Regions from separate parts of the Pseudomonas sp. P9_31 genome, predicted to be linked through region 2. Evidence: predicted binding sites of a transcription regulator. Region 2 holds the regulator's gene; each other region holds the start of a gene.
The links. The regulator FliA, encoded in region 2, starts transcription of late flagellar genes. The targets are predictions, from matches to a motif close to CTAAAGTTTNNNNNNNNNNNGCCGNTAA.

Region 1 (4,198 bases), 3.0 Mb from region 2:
ACATGGTGATGTCAGCGATATGCACGATGAACATTCCTCCGGGGCCGTTGATCTCCTTTGGTTGACCTATATGAAGGATAGATGTTCGATTGGGGTTTTGCGGAGGGGGTGTCAGCGGGGTTTTGCGGGGCTTTACAGATCGCTATCGCGAGCAGGCTCGCTCCCACACAGGATCTGTTGTGAACACATTATTTGTGAACAACGAAGATCAAATGTGGGAGCGAGCCTGCTCGCGATTGGGGCCTGTCAAACGTTCTAGATGCGGAAACTGCCCACCAACTGCTTCAATCGCGAAGCCTGTTGCTCAAGGTCCGAGCACGCCCGCAAGGTCGATTGCAGGTTTTCCACGCCTTCCTGGTTCAGCGTGTTGATCTCGGTGATATCCACGTTGATCGACTCGACCACTGCGGTTTGTTCCTCGGTCGCCGTCGCCACCGACTGGTTCATCCCGTCGATTTCGCCGATGCGCAACGTCACGCTGTTCAGGCGCTCGCCGGCCAGGTTGGCGATTTCCACGCTGTCCTGGCTGTGACGCTGGCTGTCGCTCATGGTGCTGACGGATTCGCGGGCGCCGACTTGCAGCTCCTCGATCATGGTCTGCACCTGTTGCGCCGACTCCTGCGTGCGGTGCGCCAGGTTGCGCACCTCGTCGGCCACCACGGCAAAACCGCGCCCGGCTTCACCGGCCCGCGCCGCTTCGATGGCGGCGTTGAGCGCCAGCAGGTTGGTTTGCTGGGAGATGCTGGTGATCACTTCGAGAATCTGCCCGATGTTCACGGTTTTGCTGTTCAGCGATTCGATGTTGGTGCTCGAGGCGCTGAGCATGCTCGACAGCTGATTCATCGCGGCAATGCTGCGATCCACCACTTGCTGGCCGTCTTCGGCCAGGCTGCGGGCATCGCTGGCCTGATTCGACGCTTGGGCGGCGTTACGGGCGATTTCCTGGGCGGCGGCGCCGAGCTGGTTGATCGCTGCGGCCACGCTGCTGGTACGCGAAGCTTGCTGGTCGGAATTGAACATCGACGAGTTCGAGGCCGCCACCACCCGCAAGGCCACTTCGTTGACCTGGCCGGTGGCCGAGGACACTTCGCGGATCGACGTATGAACCCGTTCCACGAAACGGTTGAACGCCGTGCCAAGGAGGCCGAATTCGTCCTGATTCTGGATGGTCAGGCGTTTGGTCAGGTCGCCTTCACCGTCGGCGATGTCTTCCATGGCGCGGGTCATCACGTGCAGCGGCTGGATCAGCAGGCGGATCAGCATGCCCAGCAAGCCAATGATGATGGCCACGGCAATCAGGGTCGCGATGATCGCCGAGGTGCGGAATTCGCTGAGCATGGAGAAGGCTTTGTCCTTGTCCACCGACAGGCCGATGTACCAATTGACCGACGGCAAGCCTTTGATCGGGGTGAAAGAGACGATGCGGGTTTTTCCGTCGACGTCCACTTCAGTGAAGCTGCTGCTAATGCGTGGGGTATTTTTCGGGTACGCCTCGCTCAGGGACTTCATCACCATGGCTTTGTCCGGATGAACCAGGATCTTGCCGTCGGCGCTGACCAGAAAGGCATAGCCCATGCCGCCGAAATTACGCGCGATCAGGGTGTCGATCAGGGTTTGCAGGCTCAAGTCACCGCCTACCACCCCCACGCTTTTCCCCGATTTTTTCGAAGCGGTGGCAATGGAGATGATGGTTTGACCGGTCGCCGCATCTACGTAAGGTTCGGTCAGCGTCGAGCCGTTGCTGTTTTCCGCGCCTTTGTACCAAGGGCGAACTCTGGGATCGTAGCCGTCCGGCATCTTGGAGTCCGGGCGGTTGATGAAGTTGCCGCTGGCATCACCCAGGTACCTGGCCATGAAGGTCGATGCCAAAGCATTTTGTTCAAGCAGACTGACGACGTTGGATTGTTCGGGGTTGATGGCAATGTTTTGAGCGAGGTTCTCTACCAGCAGGATACGACCGGCCAGCCAACTCTGGATGTTGTTGGCGGTGACGTCTCCCATCTCGGTGAGATAGTTATCCAGATCTTCACGAATCGCATTGCGCTGCAAATAGTCGTTGTACAGCGTGAACGAGGCGAAGGCGGCGATAACGATCAGGGCGGCGGCAAGCAGTATCTTATGGCTGAAGCGCAGGTTTTTGTTCATGGCTTGGGGGTCCGCTAAAGTCTTAATGTCCAGGGCGTGCTTTTATAAAGGCGCGCAAAATGGGCAGTGTTGAAAGTAAGCTGATATTTCCGTCTCTCCTTAGGGAATTACCGACGCTATTTTCAGTCTGGTCTCTCGGTTGTTATCGGCCATGAAGGATCAAAGATTAACCATGGGTGACAAAATGCCTGACTCATCACAACTCGTTATCGGCGCTGACCTCGCGGGCCAGCCAATCGCCCAGGCCATGCGCCTGGCGAACCGTCATGGCCTGGTGGCGGGCGCTACCGGCACCGGTAAAACCGTCACGTTGCAGCGTCTGGCCGAAGCCTTCAGCGATGCTGGCGTGGCGGTGTTCGCGGCGGACATCAAAGGCGACTTGTGCGGGCTGGGCGCCGTCGGCAACCCTCAAGGCAAGGTCGCGGAGCGGATCGCCGGCATGCCCTGGCTGAACCATAAGCCTCAGGCGTATCCGGTGACTTTGTGGGACATTCAAGGTCAGTCCGGGCATCCATTGCGCACCACCTTGAGCGAAATGGGGCCGTTGCTGCTCGGCAGCCTGCTGGAGCTGACCGACAGTCAGCAGTCGGCACTCTATGCCGCCTTCAAAGTGGCCGACCGCGAAGGGCTGTTGCTGCTGGATTTGAAGGATTTGAAGGCACTGCTCAATCATTTGCGTGATAACCCCGAATTGCTGGGGGATGACGCGGCGCTGATGACCACCGGTTCCAGCCAGGCCCTGTTGCGCCGTTTGGCGACGCTGGAACAGCAGGGCGCTGAAGCGTTATTCGGCGAACCGGCGCTGCAGCTGGAAGACATGTTACAACCGGCCGTGGATGGTCGCGGGCGCATTCACTTGCTCGACGCCAGCCGTCTGGTGCACGAAGCGCCGAAGGTCTACGCGACGTTCCTGCTGTGGTTGCTGGCCGAACTGTTCGAGCAGTTGCCAGAACGCGGCGATGCCGAGAAACCGCTGCTGGCGCTGTTTTTCGACGAAGCACACTTGTTGTTCGCCGGTACGCCCAAGGCGTTGCAGGATCGTCTGGAACAAGTGGTGCGACTGATCCGTTCGAAAGGCGTGGGGGTGTATTTCGTCACCCAATCGCCGGGGGATTTGCCGGATGATGTACTGGCTCAGCTGGGCTTGCGTATTCAGCATGGTTTGCGCGCGTTCACCGCCAAAGAGCAGAAGTCCCTGCGCGCGGTGGCCGAGGGCTTCCGGCCGAACCCTGCGTTTGACGCCTTGTCGGTGTTGACCGAACTGGGGATCGGCGAGGCGCTGGTCGGCACCTTGCAGGACAAGGGCACACCGGCGATGGTCCAGCGGGTATTGGTTGCACCGCCGCAATCGCGGATCGGGCCGCTGACCGAGACTGAGCGCACCGTGCTGATCGCCGGTTCGCCCTTCAAGGGGCGTTACGACAAACCGATCGATCGCGAATCGGCTTATGAAGTGCTGATGGGGCGTAAAGGGCTGGTGCCGGATCCCGAAGCCGCGCCGGGCAAACCTGCACCTGAGGAGCCGAGCCTTGCCGACAAGGCCGGGGAGTTCCTCGGCACGGCGGCGGGGCAGGCGCTGAAATCGGCGATGCGACAGGCGGCGAATCAATTGGGCCGACAATTGGTGCGGGGGTTGATGGGGTCTTTGCTCGGTGGCAGCAAACGCCGCTGACAAGTGGGCAATCAAAATGTGGGAGCGAGCCTGCTCGCGATTGCGGCCTGACATTCAACACATGTGTTGACTGATACACCGCTATCGCGAGCAGGCTCGCTCCCACATGGGTTCTAAGTCATGCCTTGGGTTTGGCGTGCGCCGCCAGACGTTCGAGGGCCGCCCGCAGGTTCGGGTCGGTAATCCCGTCGGCCGTCGCCTGAATGGTCGCCGCCGCGTCCGTCGACAAATCCATGGTATGTCCCACCGCCCCTTGCTGAACCGTGGGCGGCTGCACCTTGAACAGAATCCGCGTCAGGCTGGCGAATTCGTCGAACAGCTGTAACTGTCGTTGCAGACGCTTTTGCTGATAACGCAGGCGAGTGGCCCAGTGCCCATCGG
Region 2 (4,198 bases):
GGCGGTGTGATTGCCATGGTCGGCCCGGCCGGCATGGGCAAGACCACCACGCTGGCCAAGCTCGCGGCCCGTTACGTGCTCAAGTACGGCGCGCAGAACATCGCACTGGTGAGCATGGACAGCTATCGCATCGGTGCTCAGGAACAGCTCAAGACCCTTGGTCGCATCCTCAATGTGTCGGTCACCCACGTCGATCCGGGCCAATCCCTGGTGCAGGCGCTGGAACCCTTGCTGCGCAAACGCGTGGTGCTGATCGATACCGCCGGCCTTCAAGCCAGCGACCCGGCACTGCGCATGCAACTCGAAAGCCTGGCCGGACGGGGCATCAAATCAAAAAATTATCTCGTCCTGGCAACCACCAGCCAGAAACAGGTTCTAACCGCCGCTTATCACAGTTACAAACGCTGCGGCCTCGCCGGCTGCATCCTGACTAAACTGGATGAAACGGCAAGCCTGGGCGAGGTGTTGAGCCTGGCCATCAGCCATGAGTTGCCGGTGGCTTACCTGACCGATGGCCCGCGGATTCCGGATGATTTGCATCTGCCGCGTCGTCATCAGTTGGTCAGCCGCGCCGTTAGCGTGCAAATGCAGGAAGAACCCAGCGAAGAAGCCATGGCTGACATGTTCGCTGATATTTACCACAGCCCGACCAAGCGGGTTGGCTGAGGTATTAATGAACAGTTTTTGTACCTACATCGATGGTCTGCCATGCATTGTTCCAATGGTGAACGCGCAGCCAGTAATGTGGCCTCCGTCTAAGTAAGACAAGGTAAAGAAATAACATGGGCAGCATGCATCCCGTACAGGTGATCGCGGTGACCGGCGGCAAAGGTGGCGTCGGGAAGACTAACGTGTCAGTGAACTTGTCCCTGGCTCTAGCTGAGCTCGGCCGGCGCGTCATGCTGCTGGATGCCGATCTGGGGCTGGCGAACGTCGACGTCCTGTTGGGGCTGACACCCAAACGCACCCTGGCCGACGTGATCGAAGGCCGCTGTGAACTGCGCGACGTGCTGTTGCAGGGGCCTGGCGGTATCCGCATCGTCCCGGCCGCGTCCGGCACCCAGAGCATGGTTCATCTGAGCCCGGCCCAGCACGCCGGCCTGATCCAGGCCTTCAGCGACATCGGCGACAACCTCGACGTATTGGTGATCGACACCGCTGCGGGCATTGGTGACTCGGTGGTCAGCTTCGTGCGCGCAGCGCAAGAAGTCTTGCTGGTGGTGTGCGACGAACCGACCTCGATCACCGACGCCTACGCGCTGATCAAACTGCTTAACCGCGACTACGGCATGAATCGGTTCCGCGTCCTGGCCAACATGGCGCAGAGCCCGCAGGAAGGCCGCAACCTGTTCGCCAAGTTGACCAAGGTCACGGATCGTTTCCTCGACGTCGCGTTGCAATACGTCGGTGCGGTGCCTTACGACGAAAGCGTGCGCAAGGCCGTGCAGAAGCAGCGTGCCGTCTATGAAGCCTTTCCGCGTTCCAAGTGCGCCCTGGCGTTCAAGGCCATTGCGCAGAAGGTCGATACCTGGCCGCTGCCGGCCAACCCGCGTGGGCACCTGGAGTTTTTCGTCGAGCGCCTCGTGCAACAAACGGCAGGACCCGTGCTATGACAGCCAGCGGTTACAACCTTTACAAGAAGTCGGCGCGTGACGCGCAGTACGAACTGATCGAGCGTTACGCGCCACTGGTCAAACGCATTGCCTATCACTTGCTGGCCCGTTTGCCGGCCAGTGTCCAGGTTGAAGACCTGATCCAGGCCGGGATGATCGGCCTGCTTGAAGTATCGACCAAATACGACGCCAGCAAAGGCGCGAGTTTCGAGACGTACGCGGGCATACGAATCCGCGGCGCAATGCTTGATGAAGTGCGCAAGGGGGACTGGGCGCCACGTTCGGTTCACCGCAATACCCGCATGGTCAGCGACGCGATTCGCTCGATTGAAGCTAAAACCGGCCGTGATGCTAAAGATCACGAGGTTGCGGCCGAACTCCAATTGAGTCTCGACGATTATTACGGGATTTTGAACGACACCCTGGGCAGCCGGTTATTCAGTTTCGACGATCTGTTGCAGGACGGCGAACACGAAGGGCTGCATGAGGATGGCGCGAGTGCTCATCTCGAGCCGTCACGCGATCTGGAAGATGAACGCTTCCAGGCGGCGCTGGCGGACGCGATTGCCAATTTGCCGGAGCGTGAGCGACTGGTGTTGGCGCTGTACTACGACGAAGAGTTGAATCTCAAGGAAATCGGTGAGGTCCTGGGGGTCAGCGAATCGCGGGTCAGCCAGTTACACAGCCAGTGCGCGGCCCGTTTGCGGGGGCGTTTGGGGGAGTGGCGAGCGCGCTGAAGGCAGTGTGGGGACACTGCGAATGGAGCCTGTGTGGTGTTGAACTGCGCAGGTCTCGATCTGTTGTGCTCCAGACAGTCATTGAGTGCTTTGCCGGATTGATTGAAATGGCGTGTCCAGGTGCTGGGCGCGTTTAAGACTGCTTGGAGGTCGAATTGGACAAGAACATGAAAATCCTCATCGTTGATGACTTCTCAACGATGCGGCGGATCATAAAAAACCTGTTGCGTGACCTTGGGTTCACCAACACCGCCGAGGCCGATGACGGGCTGACCGGGTTGCCGATGCTGCAAAGCGGTAACTTCGATTTTCTGGTTACCGACTGGAACATGCCCGGTATGACCGGCATCGATCTGCTTCGTGCGGTGCGCGCCGATGAAAGGCTCAAGCACCTGCCGGTGCTGATGGTGACCGCTGAAGCCAAGCGCGAGCAGATCATCGAAGCGGCCCAGGCCGGTGTTAACGGCTATGTGGTCAAACCCTTCACGGCCCAGGCGTTGAAAGAAAAAATCGAGAAGATTTTCGAACGCATCGGTTGAGAAACTGCGCCACGGGGGAGCTATGGAGCATATCGAATCTTCACAGGGCGATTTTGAGTCGACCCTGAAAAAACACGCGGTCGAACTGGTCGAAAGCCTTGAAAAAGGCAGGTTCGGCGACGCTGTTCAACTGATCCATGAGCTCAACCAGACCCGTGACCGTGGCCTGTATCAGGAAGTGGGCAAGCTCACCCGCGAGCTGCATAGCGCGATCGTCAATTTCCAGATTGACCCGCACATGCCGCAAGCCGAGGAAGTGTCTCAGATCACGGATGCCACCGAGCGTCTGGGTTATGTGGTCAAGCTGACCGAGGCCGCGGCCAACCGCACCATGGATCTGGTGGAAAACGCCACGCCACTGATCAACAGCCTGAGCGACGAAGCTCAGGCGCTGAGCACGGATTGGGGGCGGTTCATGCGTCGCGAGGTCGGGGCTGAAGAGTTCCGCGAACTGGCCCGGCGGGTCGACGGTTTCCTGACACGCAGCAGCGAAGACAATCGCGTTGTGTCGAGCAACCTCAACGACATTCTGCTGGCTCAGGATTACCAGGACCTCACCGGTCAGGTGATCAAACGCGTGACCCAATTGGTCACCGAAGTTGAAAGCAACCTGCTCAAGCTCGTGCTCATGGCCAGTCACGTCGACCGCTTTGCGGGTATCGAACATGACCGTGAAGCGATGCTGGCTGAAAAAGATCCGCAAAAACATCTCTCTCAGGGTGAAGGTCCGCAGATTCATGCCGATAAAAGAGAAGACGTTGTGTCCGGTCAGGACGATGTGGACGATTTGCTATCCAGCCTGGGATTTTAGAATTTTAGAATTTTAGGTTTTTTAGGTTTTTAGACCTGTTAGGAGCACCCCCTTAATGAGCTTCGGCGCCGATGAAGAGATCCTTCAGGATTTCCTGGTTGAGGCCGGCGAGATTCTAGAGCAACTGTCCGAACAGCTGGTCGAGCTTGAAAGCCGACCGGATGATGCGGACTTGCTCAATGCAATTTTTCGCGGTTTTCACACTGTAAAAGGGGGCGCCGGCTTCCTCCAGCTCAACGAGCTGGTGGAGTGCTGTCACATCGCCGAGAACGTGTTCGACATCCTGCGCAAGGGTGAGCGTCGCGTCGACTCGGAATTGATGGACGTGGTTCTCGAAGCGCTGGACGCGGTGAACAGCATGTTCAGCGAAGTCCGCGAACGCAGCCCGATCACGGCTGCCACGCCTGAATTGCTGGCCGCTCTGGCCCGTCTGGCCGAGCCGCAAACCGGTGATGAAGTGGCACCTGTCGCTGAGGCGGTGCAAGAGCCTGCCGCCGA
Region 3 (4,198 bases), 2.9 Mb from region 2:
TTTGCGCAGGTAATCCAGCGCTTGCCGACCGTCGTTCAACGCCACCACTTCGACGCCGATCGTTTGCAGGCAACGGGATACCTGCTTGCGCGCCACCGACGAGTCATCGACCGTCAACACCCGCAAGGACAATGCCTTGTGCTGAGTCTCGACATCCACCACGCCCATCGAAATCGATTCCGGTGTCGGCGCCACTTCCGCCAGCACCTTCTCGACGTCGATGATTTCGACTAACTGATTGTCGACCCGAGTCACAGCGGTCAGGTAGTGATCGCGTCCCGTACCCTTGGGTGGCGGATGAATCTCCTCCCAGTTCATGTTGACGATGCGCTCCACCGATCGAACCAGGAAACCCTGGGTCTTGGTGTTGTACTCCGTGATGATCACGAAGGGATTGCTTTGATCCAGCAACCGACCGGAACCGGTCGCCATCGCCAGATCCAGAATCGGAATGGTCGCCCCCCGAATATTCGCCACACCGCACACGACAGGACTGGACTTGGGCATCAGGGTCAGCTTGGGGCATTGCAGCACCTCACGAACCTTGAATACGTTGATCCCATACAGCTGCTGGCCGTCGAGACGGAACAACAACAGCTCAAGGCGATTCTGCCCTACCAGTTGCGTGCGCTGGTTCACCGAATCCATTACACCAGCCATGCCCAGACTCCTACACCAACGCTAAGTGTGTTGCGACGCACATTCATCACTAAACGGCACGGCGCTTGCTTTTTAACTTTTATGAACACAGAACCGACATTTTTCCGACGCCTGACATCAACCTGCCGCAGATTGCTCTGTGCGATGTCGGCCGTCTGCCTGTTCAACGCTGGCAGCCCTGCCCTTGCTGATACGGTTACCTTGCCTGACATGCTTATCGGCGTCACTCAGGGCTTTCTTGAATTCACCGTAGAGGACTATCTGGCTACCAGTCAAACGCAAGGCCGCTACGAAATCCAGGTCAACCAGCTCGATCCGCGCCTGCGCATGCCCATGTGCGACAGGGAATTGACAGCCACCCTCGAGAGCCCGGCAAGGCCTCTGGGCCGGGTCACGGTCAAGGTTCGCTGCGAGGGCGCCTCGCCCTGGACAGTCTTCGTGCCCGCTCAAGTAAAGCTGTTTCGCGACATCGTGACCACCACTCGTCCGCTCAAGCGCACAGGGATTATCGAACCTCAGGACGTGACCCTGCGCGAGCGCGATATCAGCCTGATAAACCAGGGTTTTCTGACCTCTGTCGATGAGGCGATCGGACAAAGACTTACCCGACCAATGGTCGCCGATCAGATCATTACCCTGGTGCACCTCGAACAGGCGGAAGTGATTCGCAAGGGCGACCAGGTGGTGATTACTGCCCGCAGTGGTACGCTCAGTGTGCGCATGCCGGGTGAAGCGCTGTCCAACGGCGGTCTGCGCGAACAGATTCGCGTGAAGAACCTTAACTCCCAGCGGGTCATCAAGGCGCAAGTCACCGCGCCCGGTCAGGTAGAGGTTTCTATGTGAGCGACCATGCAGGGCTCTCTGTTCGTGAAGATGTGGCGCTGACCATAGCTGTTGCCTAAACTGTGCCGCATGCAGGACGCGCGCTGGCGCATGCAAGCTCATTGATAAATGGGCCTAAAGTTTTTCGGGGAATCGCCGAAAACATGGCAAGCGTCCAAATTCCCAGAGGTTTTTTATCATGGTCATCGATTTCAGTCGTTTAAACAGCTCCTCGTCACTTACGGGCAGTACGCGTACCAGCACCGCGAAGGAAACCGTCGAAGCCGGCCAATCCACGCCGCTGAATACCCCGGCCGAACAGGCCAGTACCACCAAAAGCGGGGAATCGGTACACCTCAGTGATGAGGCTCAACAGTTGCAGAAGGTCACTGACAAGCTGCGCGATCAGCCTGCCGTCGACAACGCCCGCGTGGCCGAGTTGAAAGCAGCGATTGCCGATGGCAGCTATAAAGTCGACAGCAACCGTGTAGCCAGCAAACTGCTCAACTTCGAAGCCCAGCGCTAGGCCACGGCCCGCGCCAGGCTTTTGGACGCTTAAAACCCAAGGCCAGCCATGCACGACACTCATTTACTGCAATTGATCATCGACGACTTTGCCCCGGCACAACAACTGCTGGAGCTCCTGCAAACCGAGTCCCTCGCCTTGCACGGTCGCGACATGCCACTGCTCGAAGACATTCTGGCGCATAAACAGGCATTGATCATTCTGCTCGAACAGCATGGCCGCAAGCGCAGTGAAATCCTCGCCAGCCTCAACTTGCCAACCAACCGCCAGGGCCTGGAGCAACTCGCCAGCCAGTCGAGCATTGGCGAACGGTTGCTGGGACAGAGCGACGTGCTGACCGACCTCCTGGCCCAGTGCCAGGCCGCCAATGCCAACAATGGCCAGTCGATTCTGGTGCAGCAGGCCGCCACGGCCAACCAGTTGAAAATCCTCACCGGCGGCGAGCCGCCAGCGCTCTACGATGCCCGCGGATCAACCTCCAAGCTCGCCAAGCCACGCCCGCTCAGTCAGGCTTGAGCCTTTCAGTGAGCACGCCCTATCAAGACGCGAAACATGCTGGCAGAATGCCAGCTAGTAGTCATATTTGCCTGGAGATTGATACCCCGTGTCCAATGCCTTAAGCGCGGAAGATGCTCCGCAGCCACCCAAGGTGCTCACTACGCCCCTGGAAATCTCCGGCAACCTGCGCCAGCTGCAAGACAGCCATGACCCGCTGATCATCACGTTCCACGAGCGCAGCCAGCGCTTCCAGAGCTATCTGGTGGACGTTGACCGTGACAGCAACATGATCGCCCTGGACGAAATGATCCCCCGCGACGGCGAACGCTTTCTGCTGGCCGGCGAACCGTTCAAGGTCGAAGGCTTCCACGAAGGTGTGCGCATCGCTTGGGAAAGCAATGGCCCGCTGACGATCGACGAATCTGGCGATGGCCGCTGCTACCGTGGCGCACTGCCCGATGAGGTGGTTTACCACCAGCGCCGCAATGCTTTCCGCGCCGCATTGAAGCTGGCACAACTGGTGAATGTCGAACTGGGGGGTGACAAACTCAAGTCGCCCATCGGCGGCAAGCTGCTGGACATTTCAGCCACTGGCTGCAAATTGCGCTTCGAAGGCGACATCACCGCCAGGCTGCAACTGGGCCAGGTCTACGACCGCTTCATCGCCGCCCTGCCCTTCGGCAGCATGACGGCACCGGTCGAGTTGCGTTACCTGCACTTCGAAGAAAAGATCAACACCACCTTTGCCGGCGTGCGTTTTCACAACATGAGCGGCCTGGTGCAGCGGCAAGTCGAGCGGTTCGTCTATCAGCTTCAGCGCGAAGCGCGACGCTTCGACAAAGACGACTTCTGATACGCCATTCCCAAAAAAACGGGCAGTCCCTTGCGGTGACTGCCCGTTTTTTTTGGGTACTGCAAACTGCTTTTGTAGGAGCTGGCGAAGCCTGCGATCTTTTGATCTTAAAAGATCGCAGCCTGCGGCAGCGCCTACAGGGAGATCAGTGTCCGGCCATAAAAAAGCGCCTTCGCTCGTGAGATCAGGGGCATTTTTATGCCCTGATCAAGGCCTCGCTTCGGTAAAGCTTTGCTCGCGCCCGGTGTCAGGGTCTTCTGATTCCGTATCGGTTTCAGCTTCTGAGGGCTCGGCATCCGGTTCGAAATCAGGTTCAGGGTTGACCGGGTTTTGCATCTGATCCTGCACCACCTGTTCATCGACTCGTGGGTCAAGGCACGCCACCAGTGGCGAACTCGACATGCTGTCCGGCATGGCCACGTGATGCAGCGGCGCATCGTCCACCTGATGCAGGTTGGTGACCGCTTTCGGACGGATTCGCCACACCAGCACCAACGCGAAGAAGCTGAAGAAGGCATAGAGCATGTGACTGCCAAACAACTTCATCAGCACCCCGGCCACCAGCGGCCCGATACTCGCGCCGACACCGTAGGTCACCAGCAGCATCGCCGTCAGCGACACCCGACGATCACCCTCGACATGGTCGTTGGAGAACGCCACCGCCAACGGGTACAGGCAGAACTGCACCAACGAACAGAGGAACCCGGCGACAAACAGCACCTCCAGCGGCACCTGCTGCATGATCGCCAGCGGCAATGCAGCCAGTGCCAGGGTGAACGCAAAACTGCGAATCAACAGCGCCCGGTCATAGCGGTCCGACAGCCAACCCAACGGCCACT
Region 4 (4,198 bases), 3.2 Mb from region 2:
ACTGAAGGAAAACGCGCTCAAACATTGGAAACAAATAAAGAAACGCAACAGCGCAGCGTTCTGTATTTCTTACAATTTGAGCTCACATGGCGTAACGATTATGGGCTAGGGTTTGATCTGTCGCGCAGCAGAAGACAGCCCTTGAAGTGAGATCAAAGGCAGGAAGCAGAAGGAACGGTTGGAAGAAACAAGAAGAAAGCGAAACGTAATATGCAGCAGCCCCTTTTCAGAATTGTGGCCTTGTCATCGACAAGGCCACAAATCCATTACCGCATCAAAGGTCTCAGAACAGCTTCCGGCCCTTGTTCGCCGCGATACGCATGCGCAAGGCGTTGAGCTTGATGAAGCCCGCCGCATCGGCCTGGTTGTAGGCGCCGCCATCTTCCTCGAAGGTCGCGATGTTGGCGTCGAACAACGACTCGTCGGACTTACGGCCGGTGACGATCACATTGCCCTTGTACAGTTTCAGGCGCACAACGCCGTTCACATGAGCCTGGGAAGCGTCGATCATCTGTTGCAGCATCAGACGCTCAGGGCTCCACCAGTAACCGGTGTAGATCAGGCTGGCGTATTTCGGCATCAGCTCGTCTTTGAGGTGAGCCACTTCGCGGTCCAGGGTGATCGATTCGATCGCACGGTGAGCGCGCAGCATGATGGTGCCGCCAGGCGTCTCGTAGCAGCCACGGGACTTCATGCCGACGTAGCGGTTTTCGACGATGTCCAGACGGCCGATACCGTGTTCGCCGCCGATACGGTTCAAGGTCGCCAGCACGGTGGCCGGAGTCATTTCGACGCCGTCCAGTGCCACGATGTCGCCGTTGCGGTAGGTCAGTTCCAGATATTGCGGCTTGTCAGGAGCGTTCTCCGGAGAGACGGTCCAGCGCCACATGTCTTCTTCGTGCTCGGTCCAGGTGTCTTCCAGCACGCCGCCTTCATAGGAGATGTGCAGCAGGTTGGCATCCATCGAGTACGGGGATTTTTTCTTGCCGTGACGCTCGATCGGGATCGCGTGCTTCTCGGCGTAATCCATCAGCTTTTCACGGGACAGCAAGTCCCATTCGCGCCACGGAGCGATCACTTTCACGCCCGGCTTCAAGGCATAGGCGCCCAGTTCGAAACGAACCTGATCGTTGCCCTTGCCGGTCGCGCCGTGGGAAATGGCGTCAGCGCCGGTTTCGTTGGCGATTTCGATCAGGCGTTTGGCGATCAACGGACGAGCGATGGAAGTACCCAGCAGGTACTCACCTTCGTAAACGGTGTTGGCGCGAAACATCGGGAACACGAAATCGCGCACGAACTCTTCGCGCAGATCGTCGATGTAGATTTCTTTTACGCCCATGGCCTGTGCCTTGGCCCGGGCCGGCTCGACCTCTTCGCCCTGACCCAGGTCAGCGGTGAAGGTCACTACTTCACAGTTATAAGTATCCTGCAGCCACTTGAGGATCACCGAAGTGTCCAGGCCGCCGGAATACGCCAGAACGACCTTGTTTACGTCCGCCATGCCATCACTCCACGGGGTTCTACGGAAAGCTGTCAAGTCTACCGCTCATGCAGGATAATTTACAGAGGCGCGACAGCTTATGACGACGAAGCGACAGATTATGTCGAGCGAGCGACGATTTCAGCCGGTTCAGGAGGTTGTAGCGCTGCTCGCGGTGGCAGTGGCTTGAGGCGCCGGTTTCTCGGTCGGGGCTACCCGTTCGAGACGTACGGCAACCCGGCGGTTCTTCGCCCGATTGGCAGCGTTGTTGTTCGGCGCCAGCGGATAGCGCTCACCGTGAAAACGCAGTGTGATCTGCGATTCCTGAATACCATTGGCCTTGAAGAAATCCATCACCGCCAGCGCCCTGCGTCGTGACAGTTCACGGTTGATCAGGCGGTTACCGCTGTTGTCGGAATGGCCGTCAAGCTCAATGTGGTTGACCGTTGGATCGGCTTTCATGAATTCCAGCATGACCTGCAACTGGGCCTTGGCCCTGGCATCGAGATCGACGCCTTCACCCGTAAACCCGACCTCGGATTGCTTCACCTGCTCGAAATTCTGCGGCAGCAACTTGGCCACGCACCCCTGATAGTCGCTGTAGGCCTTGCTGAATTTGACCGGCAGCAGCCGGACTTCAGACACCCGACCGTCGCCCGAGGAGTGTCGAACGACCGGGCTGCGACCATCCATCAACCCGCTGATCAGGCGCCCGGCCTGAGCTTGCGAGCTGTTGAACAGCACGTTGCCACTGCCGATTCTCACCGAGCCCAGATTGATGTCGCCACGCCCCGGCTGCCATGGCGCAGCGGCCGCCAGCAAGGTTGCGGAACCCCCTCCGATCATCGAGTTGTAGGCCTTCAGACGAAATGTTGCCTGCTCGCCAGCGCGACGCACGAACTCACCCGAACCGAAATCGGTGATCGGTTGAGTCAGACGGCATTCGAACTTGTCACCTTCGACCGTCCACTCAATGCTCTCCAGACGAGTCTGGAAAGTGAGCGCCATTGCAGGAAGGCTGGCAAACACACTGAGCAAGGCTAAATAACGCTGGCGCACGGGAGGCTCCACTGGCTTCTACAACGAAAAGACCGACACACAGGTTTAGGGCATACCTGTTGGGTATCGGATGCTTGTCGTAAAACTTGATAGCGAGTGCCTGGAAGAGTCTTTTCCGGTAGCATTCCCCTGAGTTTGACCCGCCTGGAATCCCCTCATGTCCGACCGCCTGACCCTGCTGCGTCCCGACGACTGGCACATTCATCTTCGCGATGGTGCTGTGTTGACCAATACCGTCGCGGATGTCGCGCGCACCTTTGGTCGCGCCATCATCATGCCCAACCTGGTACCTCCGGTGCGCAACGCTGCTGAAGCCGATGGCTATCGCCAGCGGATTCTCGCCGCACGTCCGGCCGGCAGCCGCTTCGAACCGTTGATGGTTCTGTACCTGACCGACCGCACCCAGCCTGAAGAAATTCGTGAGGCCAAGGCCAGCGGTTTCATTCACGCCGCCAAGCTGTACCCGGCCGGCGCGACCACCAACTCGGATTCTGGCGTCACCAGCATCGACAAGATTTTCCCTGCACTCGAGGCCATGGCCGAAGTCGGGATGCCCTTGCTGGTTCACGGTGAAGTCACCCGCGGCGATGTCGACGTTTTCGATCGCGAAAAAATCTTCATCGATGAGCATATGCGGCGGGTAGTCGAGCGTTTTCCGACCCTCAAAGTGGTGTTCGAACACATCACCACCGCTGACGCCGTGCAGTTCGTCAACGCGGCTTCGGCCAACGTCGGCGCGACCATCACCGCGCACCACCTGCTGTACAACCGTAACCACATGCTGGTGGGCGGGATTCGGCCGCACTTCTATTGCCTGCCGATCCTCAAGCGTAATACCCATCAGGAAGCCCTGCTCGACGCCGCCACCAGTGGCAGCGACAAGTTCTTCCTCGGCACCGATTCGGCGCCCCATGCCCAGCACGCCAAAGAAGCGGCGTGCGGTTGTGCCGGCTGCTACACCGCTTATGCCGCGATCGAGATGTATGCCGAAGCCTTCGAACAGCGTAATGCGCTGGACAAGCTCGAAGCCTTCGCCAGCCTCAATGGCCCGCGTTTCTACGGCCTGCCGGCGAACACCGATCGCATCACCCTGGTCCGCGACGAGTGGACCGCCCCAACCAGCCTGCCATTTGGCGAGCTGACCGTAATCCCGCTGCGCGCCGGTGAAAAACTGCGCTGGCGCTTGCTGGAGGAACACGCGTGAGTGAAGACCATTTCGATGACGAACAGGACGGTAATGGCGGCGGGGGCGGTTCCCGTCATCCAATGGCAGCCAGGTTCCGGGGTTACCTGCCGGTAGTCGTCGACGTAGAAACCGGTGGCTTCAACTCGGCCACCGACGCCCTGCTGGAAATCGCCGCCACCGTGATTGGCATGGATGAAAAAGGCTTTGTGTACCCTGAGCACACCTACTTCTTCCGGGTCGAGCCTTTCGAAGGTGCGAACATCGAAGCGGCAGCCCTGGAGTTCACCGGAATCAAGCTCGACCACCCGCTACGCATGGCGGTAAGTGAAGAAGCGGCCCTGACCGATATCTTTCGCGGTGTGCGCAAGGCCCTGAAGGCCAACGGTTGCAAACGGGCGATTCTGGTCGGGCACAACAGCAGCTTCGACCTGGGCTTCCTCAACGCCGCTGTCGCGCGCCTGGACATGAAACGC

Region 1: QMK51_RS06710 (methyl-accepting chemotaxis protein) is a predicted target of FliA. The motif match lies at 2,288-2,315, and genes of this name have one in related genera.
Region 3: flgM (flagellar biosynthesis anti-sigma factor FlgM) is a predicted target of FliA. The motif match lies at 1,618-1,645, and genes of this name have one in related genera.
Region 4: QMK51_RS06265 (flagellar protein MotY) is a predicted target of FliA. The motif match lies at 2,603-2,630, and genes of this name have one in related genera.

What each region holds. Positions count from the first base shown of each region.
Region 1 is NZ_CP125375.1:1,488,567-1,492,764, forward strand. It holds gene QMK51_RS06705 (glycosyltransferase family 1 protein) at 1-34, opposite strand, end outside; gene QMK51_RS06710 (methyl-accepting chemotaxis protein) at 256-2,145, opposite strand; gene QMK51_RS06715 (helicase HerA-like domain-containing protein) at 2,330-3,817, shown strand; gene QMK51_RS06720 (DUF721 domain-containing protein) at 3,936-4,198, opposite strand, start outside.
Region 2 is NZ_CP125375.1:4,534,505-4,538,702, reverse strand. It holds gene flhF (flagellar biosynthesis protein FlhF) at 1-666, shown strand, start outside; gene fleN (flagellar synthesis regulator FleN) at 783-1,613, shown strand; gene fliA (RNA polymerase sigma factor FliA) at 1,610-2,350, shown strand; gene QMK51_RS20360 (chemotaxis response regulator CheY) at 2,518-2,889, shown strand; gene QMK51_RS20355 (protein phosphatase CheZ) at 2,912-3,700, shown strand; gene QMK51_RS20350 (chemotaxis protein CheA) at 3,756-4,198, shown strand, end outside.
Region 3 is NZ_CP125375.1:1,682,347-1,686,544, reverse strand. It holds gene QMK51_RS07580 (chemotaxis protein CheV) at 1-660, opposite strand, end outside; gene flgA (flagellar basal body P-ring formation chaperone FlgA) at 742-1,503, shown strand; gene flgM (flagellar biosynthesis anti-sigma factor FlgM) at 1,682-2,008, shown strand; gene QMK51_RS07565 (flagellar protein FlgN) at 2,057-2,524, shown strand; gene QMK51_RS07560 (flagellar brake protein) at 2,613-3,359, shown strand; gene QMK51_RS07555 (MFS transporter) at 3,567-4,198, opposite strand, start outside.
Region 4 is NZ_CP125375.1:1,373,077-1,377,274, reverse strand. It holds gene QMK51_RS06275 (hypothetical protein) at 1-109, shown strand, start outside; gene QMK51_RS06270 (argininosuccinate synthase) at 284-1,501, opposite strand; gene QMK51_RS06265 (flagellar protein MotY) at 1,631-2,539, opposite strand; gene pyrC (dihydroorotase) at 2,697-3,743, shown strand; gene rnt (ribonuclease T) at 3,740-4,198, shown strand, end outside.